One region of the Beijerinckia sp. 28-YEA-48 genome, then DNA from elsewhere that is predicted to be linked to it. Evidence: predicted binding sites of a transcription regulator. Region 1 holds the regulator's gene; each other region holds the start of a gene.

Region 1 (7,694 bases):
CGCCCGTCTCGTTTCCCATCAGGAGGACGATATGGCCGGCAAGTTCGTGCTGAAAAAATCTTCCAATGACAAATTCTATTTTGGTCTTTTGGCAAGCAACGGCGAAAATATTCTCAAGAGCGAAATGTATGAAGCCCACGCCTCGGCCATCAAGGGCATCGAGTCCGTGAAAGCCAATGCACTGAATGACGGGCGCTACGAACGCAAAACCGCCAAAAACGGCGAGGAGATGTTCAACCTGAAGGCCGCCAATGGCCAGATCGTCGGCACCAGCGAAACCTATTCCTCGGCGGCCGCCCGCGACAAGGGCATTGAGTCCGTGAAACACAACGCCCCCGAAGCTGCCATCGACGATCACACGAAATCATAAGGCGCGTCATTGCGAGAAGTATCGCGACGAAGCAATCCAAGGCGCGCGGCAGAATACAGAAACATGCGTTGACTCCTGGATTGCTTCGCTGCGCTCGCCATGACGTGTGACGTTCACCGCTAAGAGTTTAACGCAATACTGAGAGGATCGTCATGACCAACGGAACTCCTCCCGTCCGCGAAAGCGGCAAGACGTTTAAAGTCGAGGCGGACACCACCGCCGCCTATTGGCACAACAGCGCCGACAATACTCTGCCACCACCAGACATGATGGGCGCTTACATGCGCAACCATCCGGTGCCGGCTCCGCAGGTCGAGGGCCGCAAGGCCTGGATCATCGGCAGCGGCATCGCCGGCCTTGCCGCCGCTTTCTACATGATCCGCGATGGCCGCATGGCGGGCGAGGACATCACGATCCTCGACGCCATGCATATCGAAGGCGGCTCACTCGACGGCGCCGGCAATCCGGAGGAAGGCTACATCATCCGCGGCGGCCGCGAGATGAACTGGAACTATGACAATCTGTGGGACATGTTCCAGGACGTGCAAGCACTGGAGCTGCCCCAGGGATACAGCGTCCTCGACGAATATCGGCTGGTCAACGACAACGACTCGAATTTTTCCAAATCCCGCCTCATGCACAAGCGCGGCCAGATCCGGGATTTTTCGACCTTAGGCCTTTCCAAGCCGCAACAGTGGGAACTCATCCGGCTGATGCTGAAACGCAAGGAAGACCTCGACGACATCACCATCGAGCAATATTTCAGCCCCGGCTTCCTCGAAACCAACTTCTGGTATCTCTGGCGCTCGATGTTCGCGTTCGAGAACTGGCAGAGCCTTCTCGAAATGAAGCTCTACATGCATCGATTTATCGATGCGCTCGATGGACTGACCGACCTGTCGGCGCTGGTCTTCCCGAAATACAATCAATACGACAGCTTCGTGCGTCCCCTGGTGACGCATCTGCGCGAACGCGGCGTGAAGGTGCAATTCGACACGCGCGCCTATGATCTCGACATGGCCGTCAATGGCGATGCCCGCACGGTGACCGGGATCAAAGCCAAGGTGGCTGGCGCCGATACGACCATTGCGGTCGGTCCAAAAGATGTGGTCTTCGCGCTGACCGGCTCCATGACCGAAGGCACGGCATATGGCGACATGAACACGGCCCCCGTGCTTGATCGCGGCAAGACCGATCCGGGCGACGCCAGCGATTGGGCGCTCTGGAAGAACCTGGCGAAGCAATCATCGATCTTCGGCAAGCCCGAGAAATTCTATGGCAATGTCGATGGCTCGATGTGGGAGTCGGTGACGCTGACCTGCAAGCCCTCGCCCTTCGTCGATAAGTTGAAAGAGCTTTCAGTCAACGATCCCTATTCCGGCAAGACGGTGACGGGCGGGATCATCACCTTCACCGACTCGAATTGGGTGATGAGCTTCACCTGCAACCGCCAGCCGCATTTCCCGACCCAGCCCAAGGATGTCTTGGTGGTCTGGGTCTATGCGCTGCTGATGGACAAGCAAGGCAACTTCGTCAAAAAGCCGATGCCAGCCTGCACCGGGCGCGAGATCATCGCCGAGCTTTGCTATCATCTGGGCATCGAGGATCAGCTCGATGCGGTGGTGGCCAACACCAAGGCACGCTTGGCGCTGATGCCCTACATCACATCGATGTTCATGCCGCGCGCGGCTGGCGACCGGCCACATGTGGTGCCTGCCGGTTGCACCAACCTTGGTTTGATGGGCCAGTTCGTCGAAACGGCAAACGACATCATCTTCACGATGGACAGTTCGATCCGCACCGCGCGCGTCGGGGTCTACACCCTTCTGAACCTGCGCAAGCAGGTGCCGGATATCAGTCCGACACAATACGATATCCGCTCGCTGCTGAAAGCCGCCCGCGCGTTGAACAACGGCGAGCCGTTCCCCGGCGAGCGCCTGCTCCACCGGCTGCTCGACAAAACCTACTATGCCCACATCCTGCCGCCGCTGCCTGAAGCCGATGCCGCTAAGCGTGAAACGGCAGAAGGCGAACTGACGGGACTTTTGGGCAAGGGCAATCAGGCGCTCGGCCTCGTTATCGGCTGGCTGGAACAGGTTCGCGAAAGCTTGGCCGCGCACAAGCGCTAGGTTCGCTGGCGGTTCTGAGTAATCGACCGGCCATGTTGAAGGCGGTGCGCGCCGCCTTCAACGGGCAATAGACCCGTATTGCCAAGCGCTTTGAGCCACACCTAGCGCGTCCTTGGCGCATCCTTGACCCAAACCGTCTGCCCCTTGCGGAACACATCGCGAACGATTATCGTTTGTTCATGGTTTGTTTATCGATTCGCCACAGGGTGATGCGCCCGACAGGCGGGCGAATCGACAAGGCGCCGTGGCTGGCGGCGCCAGCCCAGCGTGTTTGGGCGGAGAGGACAATTATGCTGACGAAGAAGCAGAGCGAACTCCTGCGCTTCATCAACGAACGGCTCAAAGAGGCCGGCGTGCCCCCTTCCTTCGATGAGATGAAGGATGCGCTTGATCTGCGCTCGAAGTCGGGCATCCATCGCCTGATCATGGCGCTGGAAGAACGCGGCTTCATTCGTCGCCTGCCCAACCGCGCCCGCGCGCTTGAAGTGTTGAAACTGCCGGAGGCCTCCGTGCCGGCTGGACCGCGTGGCGGCCGTTTCTCGCCAGCGGTGATCGAGGGCACCCTTGGCAAGGTCCGCGCCCCAGTCACGCCGATGGCCGACGACAGTTTCGTGCCGCCCATCTCAATTCCCGTCATGGGCCGCATCGCCGCCGGTACGCCGATCTCGGCGATCCAGTCGCGCAGCCACACCATTTCCGTCCCGCCGGACTTCCTCTCCACCGGCGATCATTTCGCCCTGGAAGTGCGCGGCGATTCGATGATCGAAGCGGGCATTCTCGATACCGATACGGTGATCATCCGCCGGCAGGAAAATGCCGAGTCCGGCGACATCGTCGTAGCGCTGATCGACGATGAGGAAGCGACCTTGAAGCGCCTGCGTCGGCGCGGCGCCTCGATCGCTCTGGAAGCGGCCAACCCGGCCTATGAAACCCGGATTTTCGGTCCCGACCGTGTGCGTATCCAAGGCAAGCTGGTCAGCCTGATCCGCCGTTACTAAGCGGCTCTTACTGCGGCTCATAGATCTCCTCTTGCGGCGGAGATTGAGATGAAGCCGCAGCCGGCGGATCGTTCTGCGCCAGGATGCGCGGCGCCGGCGACCAGGGTCGATCGAACTGGGGCGAGCGGGCGCTGCGCATGACGGCTGCGCCATCAACAGCGAAGCGAAATTCGCTGGCGCCATATTTCAGCAAATGCTCGCCATCGACGACAAGCCGCGGCCCCTTGCAGGTGCCGTTGAGCCAGAAGCGCGTGACGACAATGTCGGCACGCGGACAGTCCTCGGCGACGTTGCGTGGATCGAGGATGAGAACCACAACGCGCCCGTCCCGCAACGTCCCCGTGCAGCCGCCAACATCACACAGGCCATTGCCTTGCAGGGCTGGATCGCGCGCCGGACGCGCATCCGCATCGGCCGTCAGCCATTGCGACACGCCAAAGAAATTGCCGCGCGCATTGAGCACGGCCAGCTGGCCGTCGGCGGCGCGATAAGCCAGCGTGCCGCCTTGCCGGTCCACCATCAGATCAGGCCGCGCGCTGGTCAGCGCCAGCGCCACGCCGGCAATCGCGAAGGGCACACCACACCAGCGCAACGGCGTCTGCCACAGGGTGATCCACAACAGCCCCAGTGTCATCAGCAACAGAGCGCCAACACCGAACGCCGGCACCATGCGCGTCGAGCCGGCGAGGCTCGCGACCCATTCGGCCACGAACATCATGAAGCCGACGCCCAGCCCCATGACCCACCAGAACGGCCCGTCAAGTCCAAAGGCTGAGGCGACAAGCCCCGCCGCGCCAAAGGGCATGACGATGAATTCGACAAGTGGGATTGTCAGAACGTTACCAATGAGTCCGTAGCTAGAGATCCTGTGGAAATGAAAAACCGCATAGGGGTCGGTGGCGAGCGAGGCGATCAAGGTCGTCACCACCGCCACCGAGACGATGAAGCCGAAGCGGTTCAAGAGACCAGGCGGACCATCGCGCTTCATGCCGAAGAAGCCAGCACCGCCGCGCTTCTCGAAAGCCGCGATCATCGCTGCCACGGCCGCGAATGACATCTGGAACGACGGGCCAAGCACGGTGGCAGGCTCGCGCAGCATGACGACCAGCGCGGCGATGGCCAGATTGCGCATGGAGAACGCCGGCCGGCCAAACAGCACTGCGCCCAGCATGATGAGCACCATGACCAAAGCGCGCTCGGTGGCCACTTCCGAGCCCGAGAACAGATCGTAAGCGATGGCGCCGACCATGGCGAAGCCTGCCGCCCACTGCTTGATCGGCCTCGTCAACGCCACCGTCGGCGACAGCGCCAGCAGAGCGCGCAAGCTCCACAGCATGAGGCCCGCCGCCAGCACCATATGCAGGCCGGAGATCGACACGACGTGATAGATGCCAGCCGCGCGCAGCGCCTCGTTGGTGCTCTCTGGAATGAGCCCGCGCTTGCCGGTGACGAGCGCTGCGGCGACGGCGCCATTGGCGCCGCCAATCGCCGTGGCGATACGCTCGGTCAGGGCGTTGCGGCCACGATCGATCCAGGCGTTGAGCTTTGCTGTCAGCGGCGCTTCGAGCGCCGCGACCACCACCGGGCGCGACAGCCCGTTGCCGACTGCGCCAATGCGCTGGAACCAGGCGTCGCGGGCGAAATCATAGCCGCCAGGCTCCGAAGCACGAGGCGGCGGCACCAGCCGCACGCTCAAACTGATTGAAGCGCCAGAGACAAAATCAGGCCGTCCCCGCATGATGATGCGCACGCGCTCCGGCCGCGCGGCCTCGGCAAGTCCGTTGGCGCTCGCCAGCCGCATCAGCAGCCGGGCCGAGCCGTCGCGCAGCTCGATCGTCTCGACGAAACCGGTCGCCTTGCCGCTCCAGCTCCGATCGATGACCGGCGCCGCGACCCAGGCGGTGCGCAGGGTCGCCACCGAGAAACCGGCGAAGAGAAAGGCGAAGGCCATGGCCGCGCGATAGGCCGCCAAGCGCTCGCGACGCAGAGCCAGCACTGCGACGCCGGCGCAGAGGGCGGTTGCCGCCAGTGGCGCTGGCAGCCAAGGTTCCCGCTCGGCGGCAAAATAGAGGACGATGCCGGCCCCAAAGGCGACGGCGGCCCAAGGAAACAGCCGCCGTTGCTCCACTTCCTCGGCAAACCAGGCGGACAGGCGCGCCAGCAGCCAGGCAGGATCGCGCGGCGTTGTGGTTGCCCACGCACCGCCAACACGCGTTCCAACGCCTGCGATGGCAATACTACGCGCCCTCGCCATGATAGTCTTGAGCCCCCCGGCCGGTGCTTCCCCCGATCATTGCACAGTTTAAACGCCCCGCCGTCTACCTCCTGCCGTAAGTTGTGTGATAGATGCCCGAATTTGGCGACGGATATGACGTCCGCCGCGACCGATTTTGAACAGTTTGAGTACCGCCATGTCCGACCCCGTCGTCACCCGGTTTGCACCATCCCCGACCGGCTTCCTCCATATCGGCGGAGCGCGCACGGCGCTGTTCAACTGGCTTTATGCCCGCCACTTCGGCGGCAAGATGCTGCTGCGGATCGAGGACACGGATCGCGAGCGTTCGACCGAAACCGCCATCACCGCCATCATCGACGGCCTCTCCTGGCTCGGCCTGACCTGGGACGGCGACGTGATCTACCAGTTCGCTGGAGCCAACCGTCACGCTGAAGTCGCGCACCAGCTGCTGCGCGAAGGCAAAGCCTACAAATGTTTCGCCACCCAGCAGGAACTCGAGGAGATGCGCGAGAAGGCGCGGGCCGAGAAGCGCCAGACCCGTTACGACGGGCGCTGGCGCGACCGGTCGGCGAACGATGTCGCGGCGATGGAAGCGGCTGGCGTCAAGCCGGTGATCCGCCTGAAGGCGCCTGCCGAGGGCGACACGGTCATCGAAGATCGCGTGCAGGGCAAGGTGGTCTTCCCAAACAAGGATCTCGACGATCTGGTGCTGCTGCGCTCTGACGGCACACCGACCTATATGCTCGCCGTCGTCGTCGATGACCACGATGCGGGCGTGACCCACGTGATCCGTGGCGACGACCATCTGACCAATGCGGCGCGGCAGGCGCATATCTATCAGGCCATGGGTTGGCAGACGCCGATCTTCGCCCATATCCCGCTGATCCACGGGCCGGACGGCGCGAAACTGTCGAAGCGCCACGGCGCGCTTGGCGTCGATGCGTATCGCGCCATGGGCTATCTGCCGGCGGCGCTGCGCAATTATCTCGTGCGTCTTGGCTGGAGCCATGGCGACCAGGAAATCTTCTCGACCGAAGAGATGACGCAGTTTTTCGATCTGCCGCAGATCGGCCGCTCGCCGGCGCGCTTCGATTACGCCAAACTGGAAAATCTCAACGGCCACTATCTGCGTGCGATGCCCGAAGCGGAATTGCTCGACACGCTGATCGCCACCCTGCCCTTCCTCAAGGATGGCCCGGCGCTCGCCGCACGTCTCGATGCGCCGATGCGCGCGCGCCTGCTCGCCGCCATGCCCGGCCTGAAGGAACGCGCCAAGACGCTCAACGATCTGATCGAAGGCGGCAGTTTCCTGTTTGCCGATCGGCCCTTGCCGATTGATGAAAAAGCGACGGCAGCGCTTGAGAACGGCGGCCGCGCCCATCTCGCCGCTTTGACGCCGCGCCTCGCCAAGGCCGGCGAATGGACGGCAGCGGCGACGGAAGCGATCGTGCGCGCCTATGCGGAAGAAACCGGCGCCAAGCTCGGACAGATCGCACAGCCGCTGCGCGCGGCGTTGACGGGACGGCTGACGTCGCCAGGCATTTTCGATGTTCTGGTGGTGCTGGGCCGCGAGGAAGCCCTCGGCCGGCTCGACGACCAGGCGCGCCTCGCCGCGCTCAGCTAGAGCAAATTGCGTTTCGAACGCGTCTTTGTGGCGTTTGACTAAAGTCAAACTGCAAAACGCTCTAAGCGCGATCGCCTCAAAATAAGGCAGAGCTTTGCGCCGGCGAAACCGTCCGGTGCAAACTGCGTTATTCACATTGGCGATAGCAGCTATTCGGTGGCTCGGGACGGGTTCCTTAAAACCGTAACATACCGCTGCTTTTGTTGATCTTTTGGGCGGGCCGCCGCCTTCTTTTGGTCAGACTTGAATGCTGCCCGCCGATGCGTTAGCACACGCCCGGTTGTGGAAAACCTTCCCTCACGCCGACGCCCCCTCCGGGTTCCCGGCACACATCATG
Region 2 (7,694 bases), 2.0 Mb from region 1:
GGGCCTGCTTCGTACTGGCGGCCACCGCGGCGATGACCGCGATGACGATGAAGAAGATCCCTATGCCAAACGCGCTTTCCATCGCGCCATAGCGTGGCGCCAGCCACAAATACGCGCCGGCGGTCACAAAGCCCACGCCGATGAGGCCGAGCAGCACGGCGCAGATCATGACGATCGCAAAGATCGCCAACCTGCGGCCATGCCCTGAAGCTTCCGTGAGAAACGTCGCGAAGAGCTTCTGCATCGGCCTATCGCGAACGGTTCAAGAGGCCAAGGGCAAGGCCAACGCCCAGCGCGATCAGAACCGCGGAATAGGGATTGCGTTCGATGCTGGACTCGATGTCCGCTCCGATGCCTTTAACTTTATCCTGAGCCCTCTCGGCGGAGTCCGCCAGGGCGGCCTTTGCCGTTCCCACCGCTTCGGCAACTCTGTCGCCAGCGACGTCGGCTTGTCGCGAAACAAGTTTGGCGACCGTCTCCGAAAGCTTGGAAATATCCTCGCGCAGCGCCGTATAATCATCTGTCAGCTTGCGCCCGAATTTTTCGATGTCATCTACTTGAGCCATGTGTGGTGCTCCATTGTTGTTGAAATCAGATGCGTCCCAGAAGCATTAAAATGAGAACGACGATGAGGATCGTACCTAGTGTACCAGAGGGTGCATAGCCCCAACTGCGGCTGTGCGGCCACGTCGGGATCACACCCAGAAGAAGCAAAATAAGTATGATCAGCAGGAGAGTGCCGAGCGTCATGGCATAATACTCCATAGTCCCGCGAATATCGTCCGCGCGGCGATCGGTTCATAATTATCGAAAACAAACCGTTTTGGAGAACGGTCAAATGGCTAACGTTTCAATCGAAGGCGAGTTCCCAAGCCGCTTTTGGCTCTCCAATTTACGGACGCAATCGTCGACTTGCCTCTGAACACGGAACCCCCGCAGCGACTGGACGTTTCATCGATGGAAGCCAAAGCAAAACCGCTTCCGGCCGATCAACGACACACGGAAGGAACAGGCCATGTTGAAGAGCGTGAGCGCAGCGGCGCTTCTTGCCATCTTGGCGGGTGGTTCTGCCATCGCGCAATCCGCGCCGTCCACGATGTCACAGGCGCCCGCGTCGAATTATGTGACGACATATTCGTCGAGCCAATCCCTGGCGTCAGGGATCGTGAACAAGAATGTTTATGATCCCAAGGACGAGAAGATCGGCGAGGTGAACGATCTTCTCCTTGATCGCTCCAGTGGCGCGGTTGCGGCCGCGGTCATCGGTGTCGGCGGCTTCCTTGGTATAGGTGAGAAGAATATTGCCGTGCCGTTTCAGAACATCAAGGTGACGATGAAAGATGACAAGGAACGGCTGGTGTTGAACACGACGAAGGAAGAGTTAAAGACCGCGCCTGAGTTCAAGGTGGTCACGCCCGCCCGTCCGGGCAGCTCCGCGCCAACCGCGCCGGGTTTGAACCCTCCGCCTGATCGATCCACCGGGCGATAGAACGCCAGAGATCTCCAGAAGCTGCGGCTGCCGAATGGCAGCCGCTTTCTTTTCCGCACGCATCCGGCGATGTTGGGAGCGCCGGTTCAGAGTTCCTTGTGGAGCCGGTTTGTGCGAATATGACGATTGTTGCTGATGAATAGTATCGATTTGAGATTGTTGCCGTCGTGTTTTGCCATAAGGGGAAACATCGTCGGGCCACCTGGTAGGTGAAATGTTCGGTCGGGAGAGTTCCGCTCCGTCTTTGCAGCACGAGATGATGGGCGGTGAAGGATTGCCCGGCCCCGCGGCAAGACCGCGTCCGCTGACCATCCGGACGCTGCTTGTCCTGCTCATCGCGGCGATCCTGCTGCCGCTTCTGGCTCTGAGTCTCTACCTCGCTGATCGTTATGCCAGCGCCGAGCGCCGGGTGATCGAGGCCCGGCGTTTCGATGTCGTTGAAAGCATCACCGAAATATTGCATCGCGACGTCGAGAAGATCGCTCATACGCTGCGAACGGTGGCGACAAGCGACAGCCTGCGCTCTTCAGATCTGACAGCCTTTCGCAATCAAATCGCTGCTGCGGCGCCATTGGCGTCGATCGACTATGTGATTCTGTCCGATCAGGCTGGCAAGCCGCTTTTGGTCTTCTCTGCCGATGGCGGGCCCGCGCCCGCCGTGTCGTTTCGCCTGTCCGATATACCGGCCGGACAAGATCTGTCCGTCTCTGGATTTCTGCGTGGACCCGACAATGAGCCGGAATTCACGCTGAGTGTTCCAACCATTTGCGCCGCTGGCGCGCGCTGCGTGCTCAGCGCCGTGCTTCTGCTCAAGCGCTATAATGGAATGTTCGCCGAAGCCAATGTGCCGCCCGAATGGACCGCGGGCCTGCTTGATCGCAATGGGGTCATGCTGGCGCGTAGTCGCGATCCTGAAAAATTTCTTGGTCGTACGTCGCGTTCGGAAACTCAGGTCATCGTGCAAGAGTCCGAGAAAGGCGGCGTCTATGATGGCGTCAATTTCGAGGGCGTCGCCGCGTCCAATATTTTTCGCAAGTCCGCTCTGACCGGATGGACGACGGTCATCGCTATTCCCAAAACGGTGATCAATGCGCCGCTGACGCGCATCTTCATGCTGATGGCCATCGCCAGCGCCGTCCTCATCGGATTAGGACTTCTGCTGGCAACCATCCTGGCGCGGCGTATCGCCATTGCGCTACGCCGTCTGAGTGGCGCGGCCGTGGCCCTCGTCGATGGTGGCGCCCCTCAGATTGAAAACCCTGGCATCCGGGAATTGTCCGAAGTGCAGCGCGCTTTCGAATATGCCGCCTCGATCGCTCATGAGCATCGCGAGACCCAGACCAGGCTGCGCTCCCATGAATTGTTCTTTCGCTTGCTGATCGATTCCGCGGCGGAAGGCATCTTCAGCATCGATCAGAGTGGAACGATCACCATCTGCAACGCAGCCTTTGTCAGATTGGCTGGCGCCACCGATGAGAGCCAGGTCGTTGGCTGGCCCTTGCTCGACATCATGCAGCACACCCGGGCCGACGGAACGCTTTTCACGAATATAGATGATCCGATCTTGTCGGCGGCGCGCACCGGGTTCAATCGCCACGCCGAGGGAGAGTTCTTTTTTCGACGCGACGGCAATGCCTTCCCCGTCGAATATTGGGTGCGGCCGATCTACCAGGACGAGCAATTGCAGGGTGTCGTCTGCACGATGGTCGATATCTCGGCACGTCTGCGCGCCGAGGCGATGAATGCCCATCTGGCCGCGATCGTCACGTCCTCCGCCGATGCGATCAAGAGTATCTCGCTCGAGGGCAATGTCGTCTCGTGGAACGAGGGCGCCGAACGTCTGTTCGGTTACAAGGCGAGTGAGATCGTTGGCCAATCTCTCAGCATCTTGATTCCTGAATCGCGCCGGGGCGAGTTGCAGGAAAAGATTTCCGCTGTAGCGAATGGCGAAAACTTTCGGCGTGAAACCGTGCGCCGCCGCAAAGATGGGAGTCTGATTGATGTTCATATCGAAGCGGCGCCTATCTACGATGCGCGTGGCGCCATCATAGGTGTCTCGACCATTGCGCGCGACATCACCCAGCGCAAGCGCATCGAGGGGGAACTGCGCAGCCGTGAAGCGCAATTCCGCAGCGTCTTCAATAATTCGGCCGTCGGTATGGCACGCTCCGGGCTCGATGGCCACTGGCTGATGGTCAATGCACGCATGTCGGAGATCACCGGCTATAGCGCAGCCGAGTTGCTGCGACGCCGCGCCGTTGATCTGACCTTCACCGACGATCTTTATGCCGATGAGGACCAGATGCGGGATCTGCTCGACGGCAAGATCCCATCTTTCGCCCTCGACAAACGTTTCATTCGCAAGGACGGCTCCACCACCTGGGTCGGCATCACCGTCTCGCTGGAGCGCGACAGCGCTGGCCAGCCGCTTTATTTCCTGCATGTCGTGCGCGACATCAGCGCCCATCGGGAGGCCGAACAGCACCAGTTCTTCCTGATGCGGGAGCTGTCGCATCGCTCGAAGAATCTTCTCGCCGTCATTCAGGCCATGGCGCGGCAGACGGCGCGCGTTTCCTACGACATCGATACTTTTTTGGATCGTTTTTCCCTGCGCCTGCAGGGATTGGCGACCTCCCACGATCTGCTCGTTCATCAGAACTGGAAACATGTTCTGCTCACCGATCTGGTGCAGCAGCAGCTCGCACCTTTTGTCGATATGGACAGCGGCCGGCTCGTGGTCGGCGGACCGATGGTGGCAGTGATCCCAGAAGCGGCACAGGCTCTCGGTTTGGCGCTGCATGAATTGGCCACCAATGCGGCCAAGCATGGTTCCCTATCGGCGGCAGGCGGCCGCGTGGCGGTGACTTGGGATTTTGTGACGGTGGACGGGCAGGAGCGGCTGCGGGTTGAGTGGGCTGAATCCGGTGGTCCCAGGGTGAAGCCACCAGCAGGTCAAGGTTTCGGCCATGTCGTCATCACGCGCATGGCCGGGCGCTCGCTCGATGGCCATGTGGAGATTGATTTCGCGCCGGCGGGATTGCGGTGGGCGATTTCCTTCCCGACGTCCAATCTGGTGCTTGGCTAGGTAGACTGCCCTTTAAAGGGGCGTGGAACGATCGTTTGAAGGTCGCGTTAAACAGAGGAAAACGTCCGGTCTATCCCCCTAATCATCATAGGCTCACCATGCTTATTCGTGCGGGATTTGATATTTCGATCGGCTGTGCGCAAGCGACGCCGCTCCTGCTGCTGCTCAACATTCATCCGTCCCGAGATAAGGATGTACGGTCTTCGACGGGCTTGCGTGTCACGTCGGGTGTTGTCACGTCCGAACATGCCGACATGTTCGGCAATCGTGTGCATCGCGTGATGGGCCAGCCTGGCACCGTGCGCTTGACTTGCGATTCCCTGGTGCAGGATACCGGGCTGCCTGACTTCATGGATGCGGCGGCGCGTGAAACGCCGGTCGCTGATTTGCCGTCCGAAGTCCTCGTCTATCTTCTGGGCAGCCGCTATTGCGAAACGGACCAGTTGGGTGAAACCGCCTGGAAGCTTTTCGGCAACGGCCCCACGGGTTTGGCGCGTGTCGAAGCGATTTGCGCTTTCGTCCATGACCATATCGCGTTTGATTATGCCTTCGCCCAGGCGACGCGCACGGCTTTGGGCGCTTACAATGACAGGCAGGGTGTGTGCCGAGATTTTGCTCATCTCGCCATCACCCTCTGCCGCAGCATGAACATTCCAGCGCGTTATTGCACCGGCTATCTCGGCGATATCGGCGTGCCCAGAGATCCCGCGCCGATGGATTTCAGCGCCTGGTTCGAGGTCTGGCTCGATGGCCGCTGGTACACGTTCGACGCCCGGCACAACCATCCGCGTATCGGCCGCATCGTCATGGCGCGGGGCCGCGACGCCGCCGACGTGGCGATGATCAGCAGTTTCGGCCTTCACACTCTGCTCAATTTTCAGGTCTGGACGGATCAAGTCGCTGAAACCGCGGTTGCCTCCCGTTTGTTCTTGCACAATCCCATGCCGGCTCAGGTTTATCCGGCCCAAGCGAATCCGGCAGTGACGGGCAGATCGGCCGTCTACGGATAATTTCCCCGCAAACCCAATCGCTTGCCGCAGAGGCCGCCCATTGCGGGCGGTCTCACCGGTCGTGGGCGGGCGGGATTGCAAACGGGATCGCTTGACTCTGGCGCGAAACGGAGTCGTTTATATAGAACAAAACAGGAACATGAAAATGGCCCGCGAAAGCCTTCAGGCACTGCGGCGTGATCTTGCCGCTCTTGAGCGGACGGGCATGCCGCAGGCCGTCGATTTCTTCTCTTTTGGCCTACCGGACGTCGACGAGGCGCTGGGCGGTGGCTTGGTGCGCGGCGCACTGCATGAGGTCTATGCCCATAGCCTGCGCGACATCGTTTCCGCTGCCGGCTTCGCCGCCACCTTGGCCATCCGGGCCGCGGCGCACCGGCCGGTGGTCTGGGTCCGGCAGGATTTCGCCGAGACGGAGGCCGGCAGTTTGAGCCCGGCTGGCCTGGCTGAACTGGGACTGGACCCGTCGCAGATCATTCTGGTGAAGGCGCGCGATGCCCTCGGCGTTCTGCGTGCCAGTGCCGAAGCCTTGGCCTGCGCCCCGCTGGGTGCCGTGCTGGTCGAACCCTGGGGCCAACCCGGCGTGATCGATCTTGTCGCGACGCGCCGCCTGTCCTTGGCCGCCGCCGCTACCGGTGTGCCGGCCCTGATGTTGCGCCCGGCAGCGGCACCGCTGCCTAGCGCTGCCACGACGCGCTGGTCCGTCCGCGCCCTGCAGTCGCGGGCGCTGGCGGCTGATGCGCCGGGCTTTCCCGCTTTCGAAATGAGTTTGTTGCGACACCGCGCCGGCATGGCCGGCCGGGCCTGGCGTGTGGAGTGGAACCGTGACGCAGAATGTTTCCGGATCAGAAAGCGCCAAATCAGAGACTACCCGGCGCTATCTCGCCCTTTGGGCTCCCTTTCTGTCGACCGATCGGCTGCGGCACCGGCGCCCGCCGTTGCCAGCGGCGAATGGCGCAAGAGCGCCTGAAGGGCTGCAAGAAGCGCCACTTGTCGTCATCGATAAGATCAAAGGGGCGCTGCGGCTCGTGGCGGTCGATCAGCGCGCCTTGTCCCTGGGGCTGACGCCGGGCCTGGCGCTGGCCGATGCCCGCGCTCGTGTGCCAGACCTGCAGGTCACCCCGCTCGATGCGCACATCGATACAGCCTGTCTCGAACGGCTGGCAGATCTGTGCGATCGCTGGACGCCGCTGGTGGCGCTCGATCCGCCCCATGGCCTGCTGCTCGATATTTCCGGCTGCGCCCATCTGTTCGGCGGCGAAGCGGAACTGGGGAAAGACATGCGCCGGCGCTTCAGCCGTAGCGGTCTTGATCTGCGCCTGGCGATTGCCGGCACGCCCGATGCGGCCCGCGCGTTGGCGCGCTTCGGACGCGGCGGCATCATCGCGCCGGGGGTGGAGGCGCAGAGCGTCGGCGCCCTGCCGATTGCCGCCCTTGGGGTCGATCCGCAGATCGTGCACGGCCTGTCGCGCGCCGGGTTGAAAACCATTGCCGCTTTGACTGAAAGGTCCTCGACGCCGTTGGCGGCGCGCTTCGGCGACGACCTGATCGCGCGGCTCGATCGTGTGTGCGGGCGTGTCGATATCCGCATCACGCCGCGCCGCATGCCGCCCGCCTGCATGGCGGAACGGCCGTTCGCCGATCCCATCGCCCGCATGGAAGATATCGAGGCGACCTTGGAGCGCCTGCTGCAGCGGATTGCCGATCTGTTGCAGCAACGTGGCGAAGGTGGCCGCCGCTTCGAGGCCAGTTTCTTTCGCGCCGATGGCGCGGTGCGCACGATCATGGTCGAAACCGGTCATCCCAGCCGCGATCCCAAAACCATCCTGCGGCTCTATCGCGAGCGCCTTGAGGCCTTGGCCGATCCGCTGGATCCGGGCTTTGGCTTCGATCTCATCCGCATCCTGGTGCCGGTGGCCGAGCCCCTTGATGCGGCGCAGGTCAGCCTCGACGGCAAGGCCAACGCCGACAGTGAAGTGGCCGATCTTGTCGATAAACTCGTCGCACGCTTCGGCCGTGATCGCGTGCAACATTTCGTGCCGCGCGACACGCACGATCCGCACCGCCGCGCCTTCACCGTGCCCGCCACCGGCACCTTCGCACCTGCCCATTG
Region 3 (7,694 bases), 2.0 Mb from region 1:
GGCGGAGCATGCCGCGTCGAACGTTGCAGGCGACGATCTGTTTCAGCGATTCAGCGAAAGCGTCGAGCGGGAGATTGGAGAGCTGGGCCTGTCGAGCAGCGCCGAGGATCGGCAATACAGCACAGAAGCTTTTGCGGCCCGGCTGTCGACGACCCCTTATAGCCTGACCTCCGCCTGTCGCAGGGCCTGTTCGAGATCAGCACACGAGATCATTCAATCTGCTCTGCTGGGCCAGGCAACGCGTCTTCTTCTTTATACAAATCGATCTGTTAAGGAGATATCCTATTGCCTCGGCTATTCGCACCCGTCTCATTTCGTGCGCTTCTTCAAGCGTCATCGTGGCACGACGCCAGACCTTTTCCGGCAGCAGTTCGCGTCTCAAATCTCTCCCGACGAGATGGCTCTGGTCGCGCCAGAATCGGGAAACACTGACCTCCCATCACAAGAAAGTTGAGCCATGGCACGTACCATATACAACAATCCAAACCTTCCGCGGTCGAAGGCGCCGCATTCCAACGCCGTCAAGATCGGCAACCTGATCTTCGTGTCCGGCTTCCCTGGATATGACGAGAACGTGCAGGTACCCCCCGGTGACTTCGGCAAACAGATGCGTTTTGCTCTGCAGCATATCAAAGCGACGCTTGAATATGCGGGCAGCTCCATCGACAAGATCGGTAAGGTCAACATCTACCTCGATCGTCGTGCGGACTTTGAGGAGATGAACGAGATCTACAAGGAATTCTTTGGCCAGGACCCATCGGGTTGGCCGGCGCGGACGACAGTGGAGGCGCGCCTGCCGCGCAAGGAATTCCTGCTCGAGATCGACTGTGTCGCGGAAGCATGACTTTCGACTGATGATCCCATGGTTTAGCCGAAGTTTTCGATCCGACGGGGAAGAAACGTGCTGACTGATGAACAACGCCGCAAAGGTGCCGCTGATCTCTATGCCGCCGAGAAGAACAAGAAGGTCATTCCGCAACTGAGCCGGACATTTCCGGATATCGAATTGCAGGATGCTTACGTCATCCAAAGGCTTTGGGCTGAGCTGCACATGGAGAAAGGCGCCCGCCAGATTGGCCATAAGATCGGTCTGACGTCGCGCGCCATGCAGATGGCGTCAAAGATCACTGAGCCGGACTATGGTCACCTCCTGGATACGATGATGTATCGGGACGGCGCGCAAATTCCGGCCGCCAGCTTTCTAAAACCACGGCTGGAGGTCGAGCTCGCCTTCATCATGGGGCAGGATCTGCAGGGACCGGGCGTTCAAATTTATGATGTCATGCGGGCAACGGAATTTATCGTGCCCGCATTGGAAATCATCGATTATCGAACGGAAGTGCCTCGCGCCATCACCGACACCATCGCGGATAACGCGGCTTCCGGCGGGATCGTTGTCGGCGGCCGGATGGTGCGACCGTTCGATGTCGATATCCGTTGGGTCGGCGCTACCCTGTCGAAGAACGGTATCATCGAGGAATCGGGCGTTTCGGCCGCGATCATGGGGCACCCGGCAAGCGGGGTTGCATGGCTGGCGAATAAATTGTCGGTCGTGGGCGGCAAGCTGGAGAAGGGGCAGATTGTCCTCGCTGGCTCGTTCACCCGCCCTGTCGATGTCTTGGCTGGTGACGTCATGCAGGCCGACTATGGCCCGCTTGGCGCTATCGGCGTTTCGTTCATCTGAGCCGCTGATGGAACTTCCTCCGAACCATTTCAAACGGGCCTTGCAAGAAGGTCGTCATCAACTCGGACTGTGGTGCAGTCTTCCCGGCGCTTATGGGTTGGAAGCTATGGCCATGTCGGGTTTCGACTGGCTCTTGCTCGATACGGAGCACTCTCCCGGCGATCCCCTTACGGTGTTGGCGCAACTCCAAGCACTGGCGGCCTATCCAGTGTCTCCGGTCGTCCGGCCAGCAAGTAACGATCCGGTGCTGATTAAACGCTTCCTTGATATAGGGGCTCAGACTTTGCTGATCCCTTATGTGCAGAACGCAACGGAAGCGGCGCAGGCGGTCGCGGCGATGCGCTACGCACCGGAGGGAATACGCGGGGTGTCGGCTCTGACCCGGGCCACGAGATTTGGCCGCGTGGCGAATTACGGCACATTGGCAGAGAATGAATTGTGTCTGATCGTCCAAGTCGAAACGCGTGAAGCACTCGATAATTTGGAAGACATCGCTGCGGTCGACGGCGTGGATGGCGTTTTCATTGGGCCGGCCGATCTCGCTGCCAGTCTCGGCCATATTGGCAATTCCGGCCACGCCACGGTGATGTCGGCGGTCGAGGACGGGATCAAAACGCTAAAGGCCTGCGGCAAGCCTTCCGGGATTCTCACGGGCAATCCCGAACACGCCGCGCGCTTCATCGAAATGGGGACTTCATTCACGGCGGTGGGGGTCGACGTCGGGATATTGGCGCAGGCGACGGAGGCGCTGGCACGCCGCTTCAAGAAGAGTAGCGCTTAATGCGACGACGTGGGGTCCCACGGAGGCTTGCGAATGTTCATGAAATGTTCTTGCTTCCGGCAAGGTAGCCCGCTAATGTCGCGCCGTTGATCTGCGGGGGCCGACATGGTGGTGCGCGTCGCGACGGTGGCATTTGAAGGCGTCGAGGCCCGGCCGATCGATGTTCAGGTGCAATTATCCGGCGGCGCCACCGGCTTTGTTCTCGTCGGCCTCGCCGACAAGGCGGTGGGCGAATCGCGCGAGCGGGTGCGTGCCGCGCTGAATGCCTCGGGCCTGGCTTTGCCGGCCAAGAAGATCACCATCAATCTGGCTCCTGCCGACATGCCGAAGGAGGGCAGTCATTACGATCTGCCGATAGCGCTCGCGGTCATGGCGGCCATCGGCGCCATCCCGTCCGATGCGCTCGCGGGCTACACCGTTCTAGGCGAACTGGCGCTCGATGGCGCGATCAGCCCCGTCGCTGGTGTCTTGCCCGCTGCTGTTGCCGCCAATGCGCGGGGCCATGGTCTGATCTGCCCGTTTGAAACCGGGCCGGAAGCGGCCTGGGCCTCGGCCGATCTCGATATTCTGGCGCCGCGTTCGCTGATCCAGCTTGCCAATCATTTTCGCGGCACCCAGGTGATGGCGCGCCCGCACCCGGCGGTGCGCGCCAAGGGGCCGCCGCTGCCCGATCTCAGAGACATCAAGGGGCAAGAGAGCGCCAAGCGGGCGCTCGAGATCGCCGCCGCCGGCGGGCACAATCTGTTGATGAACGGACCTCCAGGCTCGGGCAAATCCATGCTGGCGGCGCGGCTGCCGTCGATCCTGCCGCCGCTCAATCCGGCGGAGCTTCTGGAAGTGTCGATGGTCCATTCGCTGGCCGGCATTTTGGCCGGTGGCGAGCTGACCGATCGGCGGCCGTTCCGTGCGCCGCATCATTCCGCCTCCATGGCGGCGCTGGTCGGCGGCGGCGTCAATGCGCGGCCGGGCGAGGCGTCGCTCGCCCATCATGGCGTATTGTTTCTCGACGAGCTGCCGGAGTTTCCAGCCCCCGCCCTCGATAGCCTGCGTCAACCGTTGGAAACCGGCGAGATCGCCTTGGCGCGCGCCAATCATCGCGTCCTCTATCCGGCGCGCTTCCAGCTCGTCGCCGCGATGAACCCGTGCCGCTGCGGCCACGCCACTGATCCGGGCTTTGCCTGTCGGCGCATGCCCAACGAGCGCTGCATGGCCGCTTATCAGACGCGTATCTCAGGTCCTTTGCTCGATCGCTTCGATCTGACGATCGAAGTGCCGGCGGTCACCGCCGCCGATCTCCTCCTGCCGCCGCCGGCCGAAGGTTCGGCCGAGGTCGCCGCCCGTGTCGCTACTGCGCGCACTATCCAGGCGCAGCGTTACGCGGCGCTCGGCCTGCCGAAGGTGACGACCAATGCGGCGGCGCCCGCCGGTATGGTCGAGCAGGTGGCGCAGCTCGATGGTTCTGGCTCAGCCTTGCTGCGCGACGCAACGGAGCGCCTGCGCCTCACGGCGCGCGGCTTCCATCGCGTGCTGAAACTGGCGCGCACGCTCGCTGATCTCGACGGCCGCGACACGGTGGCCCGCATCCATCTGGCCGAGGCGCTGAGCCATCGCGGCCAGTCGCCGTTGCAGACCCAGGCGGCCTAGGTGCGAACTGTTCGATAGCTGGCCGTTGGTGAACTCGCGTGAGCGAATCCGTCAACGCCATGCGCTTTGAAAAATGGTCGCTGCATCATCCCGCGTTACTATGCGCACGTTGTTTGCCAGCAACCGATCGACCTTCATGCCTTCATCAACCAGAGTCGGAAGATCTTCTTCGCGTATGCCGATGGCCTGGAGGCCGGCCGGTAGCTTCAGTATTGCATTAAGTTGGATCAAGCGCTGGGGAAGATCATGGGCGTCGCCGTTCCAGCCGAGAGCCTGCGAGACTCGTGCATATTCTTGCTCGGCTGCGGGTGTGTTGAAACTGATTACGTGGGGCAGCAGCAGCGCATTGGCGAGGCCGTGGGGCACTTTAAAACGGCTGTCTCCAAGCGGATGAGCGAGGGCATGAACGGCGCCGACCGGCGCGTTGGCAAAGGCGATGCCTGCCATCGTCGCCCCTTCCATCATCGCCATGCGCGCGTCGATATCGTGGCCATCCGTGACCGCCCGCTGGATGTTGCCACCGATCAACGCGATGGCCTTGATGGCGAGGGCGTCGGACATGGCATTGCGGAGATGTCTAGTCGTCAGCGCCTCGATGGCATGAGTCAGCGCATCCATGCCGGTTGCTGCGGTGACGGAGGGCGGTAGCCCTACTGTCAGTTCCGGATCGAGTAGGGCATCATCGCAAATCAGCGTGCGGGAAATCACGCCTCGCTTGTCGAAATCGCCGACGGAGATGACAGAGGTCGGTGTCACTTCTGACCCTGTGCCGGCGGTGGTTGGGATTTGGATGAGCGGCAGCCGAGGTCCGACGGCCTTGCTGTGACCGAAAATGGCCGTCAGCGGTTGCGGGCTGCGCAGCAGGAGGGCCGCAAGCTTGGCAACATCAAGCGAGCTGCCACCACCGAAGCCGATCACGCTGTCGACGCCATGTTCCCTGCCGGAAGCCACCGCCGCTTCAACCACATGGCTCGGTGGATCGGCTTCGACCTTGGCAAACAGCGCGTGAGAAATATTGGCGTCCCGCAGAACCTGAGTGAGGCGATCGACGAGACCGGCGGCTTGAACGCCTGGGTCGGTGATGATCAGCGGTCGGCTGCTTCCGAGCCGGCGCAGGCGATGGGCCAGGTCGGCGAGAGCGCCAGGTCGGCAGATGATTTCAGGCAGGGGCAGGACACTCAGCATAGGCGCATTCCTCAGGTTTGTTGACACATGAACGCGATCTATTTACCGGTCAACACATCAATTGCTGTTGGAACACGCGAGATGATGGTCCAGATCCCGGATGAAGAGGGCGAAGACGACCGTTACATGGTGCCGGCGTTAGTCCGAGGCCTGCAGATTCTTCAATGGCTTAGCATTGAGGGGGAGCCTCGGACCCTGGTCGAAATCGCTAATGGGATCGGCCAGACCCGCTCGGCCGCTTATCGGGCCGTCTACACCTTGGAAAAGCTTGGCTATTTGGGCAGCGACAGCGACGGCCGCAAAATGATCGTTAAAGATCTGCCGCGTCGGTCGGCTGGGACGCTCGATTTCGATTTGGCGGAAATGGCCTTGCCGATCCTCAGGGATCTGCGCGACGAGTCGGGCTGGTCCGCTCACCTCGGCGTTCTTAGCGATTTTGACGTCGTCTATCTGGCCCGCGTCCCCACCCATCGTCCGGTTGCGAGCACGATCGTCGTGGGCGCTCGTCTTCCGGCCTTCTCCACCACGATGGGCCGCGTGTTGCTCGCCGGTCTGTCACAGGCGGAAGTCACGAGCCGTTTCCAGGCGGCGATGGCCAAGGGGGAACTGACGCCGCATGCCGTCCTTGCCGACATTTTGAAGCAGATGGAGGCCGACAAGCTGCTCGGCTTCGTATCGCAGATTTCGTCGTTCGAAGCCGGTATCGCCAGTGTTGCCGCACCAATTGTTGATGCATCGGGGCGAACGGTCGCGTCGATCAATATGTCGGGTGCGGCGCTCCACGTCGGCCGCGAGCAGATCGACAGACTCTACAAAGGGCAGGTTATTGCCGCCGCTGACCGGATCAGTGCCGCGATCGCCCAGACTTTTCCCTCGGGCCCGTCGGCCAACCGTTTGTCCCAAAAAGAAAGACTTGCAAAATGAAGACCTATTTTTCGTCGGCCGTTTTGGTCGCCGGCCTATTGCTGGGTTCCGTGACCGGCTCCGTTGCCGCCGACATGACCATCCGCTTTGTGCATGTGAAAGCGCCGGCAGCGGCCGTGGTCTATCTGTACAATCGCTTCGCGCCTCCCGGCGTCAAGATCGACATTGTCGGCGTCGATGTGCCTGCCGACTCCAAGAATGCGCTTTTGTCGGGGTCCGTTGATATTGCCAACGCGGGTATCGGCACCGCGATCTCGGGCTTTTCCAACGGCGAGCCGCTCGTCGTGGTTGGCGCCTTTCTCAATGGCTCGATCAATATTACCGGCCGCGCCGATCAGAATTTGAAGACGATCGCGGATTTGAAGGGCAAGCGCGTCGGCCTGCAGGCCGGTTCCACGCAGGAACTGGTATTCAATGCGCGTCTCCGTCAGGAAAACATGTCCATTCGCGACATCAGCGTCGTGCGTCTGACGTTCGGTGAAATGACGAGCGCCCTGATCCGCGGCGACATCGATGCCTTCGTTGGCACAGAACCGTCTTCCGGTATCGCGGTGACGAGCGGTGCCGGTCGAGTGATCGAATATCCTTATTCGACGCCGATGGGCCAATTGAACGCCGCCATTATGGTGACCGAGAAGACCTTCCGTGAAAAGCCCGAGATGGTGCGCAATTTCATGATCGCGCACGCGCGCGCTTCTGAATATCTCGACAAGCATCCGGAAGCTTTCCTCCAGACAGCGGTCGCCAACTACGGCGTCAAGCCCGATGCTATGGAAGTTGCGATCAAGAACATCAGCTCCGCTTGGAAGATCGACGCCAATTATGTGCAGCTGGCCAAGAACTTCGCGCAGGCGATGATGGAAGCCAAGCAGATCCGCGCCGTGCCAGACATCGACAAGCTGATCACGACGTCGGTGTCCGATGACATCGCCAAGAGCGGCAGCGAAAAGCCGTGAGTACGACCAATAGCGTCGCTCCGGGCGCGCAACAGCCGGTCACGGCCCCCCTTGTGCTGCCAGCCGTCAAGCGCAACGGTCGTCTGCGGGCGTGGCTCCTGGCGTTGATCATTCCAGTCGGCGTACTCGCCGCCTGGTCCATCAGCGCCAAGATCGCACCGTCGGTGCTGCTGCCGGCGCCATGGACGGTGGTCGAGACCTTCGTCGATTTCGCGGTTGGCGGCATCAACGATGATGGCTTCTCGGGCACGCTCCTGCTGCACTTCTGGGCGTCCCTGCAACGCGTGGTCGAAGGCTTTGGGTTGGCGGCGATAACGGCGATCCCACTCGGCCTGCTCATCGGGCGCAGCAAGCTTGCCGAACAGCTGCTTGATCCGACGCTCCAGTTGATCCGCCCCATCCCCGTGACGGCATGGTTGCCGTTGTCGATCATGGTGTTTGGGCTGGGCGCCAAGGCGGCGCTGTCGCTGATCGCATTGGCCTGCTTCTTTCCGATCCTCATGAACACGGTGCTGGGTGT

What was found. Region 1 encodes LexA, which represses DNA repair genes until DNA is damaged. Its sites were predicted from a motif close to TGTTCNNNNTGTGTTCNG; they were not measured.
Region 2: BLW50_RS30855 (ImuA family protein) is a predicted target of LexA. The motif match lies at 5,707-5,724, and genes of this name have one in related genera.
Region 3: BLW50_RS19920 (YifB family Mg chelatase-like AAA ATPase) is a predicted target of LexA. The motif match lies at 2,500-2,517, and genes of this name have one in related genera.

The regions. Positions count from the first base shown of each region.
Region 1 covers NZ_FNSI01000001.1:2,249,158-2,256,851, forward strand. The annotation lists gene BLW50_RS10660 (YegP family protein) at 32-370, shown strand; gene BLW50_RS10665 (oleate hydratase) at 523-2,499, shown strand; gene lexA (transcriptional repressor LexA) at 2,790-3,497, shown strand; gene BLW50_RS10675 (ComEC/Rec2 family competence protein) at 3,505-5,751, opposite strand; gene gltX (glutamate--tRNA ligase) at 5,909-7,357, shown strand.
Region 2 covers NZ_FNSI01000001.1:4,268,247-4,275,940, reverse strand. The annotation lists gene BLW50_RS20025 (hypothetical protein) at 1-244, opposite strand, end outside; gene BLW50_RS20020 (DUF883 family protein) at 249-566, opposite strand; gene BLW50_RS20015 (DUF3309 family protein) at 592-750, opposite strand; gene BLW50_RS20010 (PRC-barrel domain-containing protein) at 1,016-1,489, shown strand; gene BLW50_RS20005 (PAS domain S-box protein) at 1,734-4,574, shown strand; gene BLW50_RS20000 (transglutaminase-like domain-containing protein) at 4,673-5,584, shown strand; gene BLW50_RS30855 (ImuA family protein) at 5,730-6,551, shown strand; gene BLW50_RS19990 (Y-family DNA polymerase) at 6,520-7,694, shown strand, end outside.
Region 3 covers NZ_FNSI01000001.1:4,247,881-4,255,574, reverse strand. The annotation lists gene BLW50_RS19940 (AraC family transcriptional regulator) at 1-454, shown strand, start outside; gene BLW50_RS19935 (RidA family protein) at 458-844, shown strand; gene hpaH (2-oxo-hept-4-ene-1,7-dioate hydratase) at 902-1,684, shown strand; gene BLW50_RS19925 (aldolase/citrate lyase family protein) at 1,692-2,465, shown strand; gene BLW50_RS19920 (YifB family Mg chelatase-like AAA ATPase) at 2,571-4,109, shown strand; gene BLW50_RS19915 (iron-containing alcohol dehydrogenase) at 4,161-5,294, opposite strand; gene BLW50_RS19910 (IclR family transcriptional regulator) at 5,322-6,218, shown strand; gene BLW50_RS19905 (ABC transporter substrate-binding protein) at 6,215-7,174, shown strand; gene BLW50_RS19900 (ABC transporter permease) at 7,171-7,694, shown strand, end outside.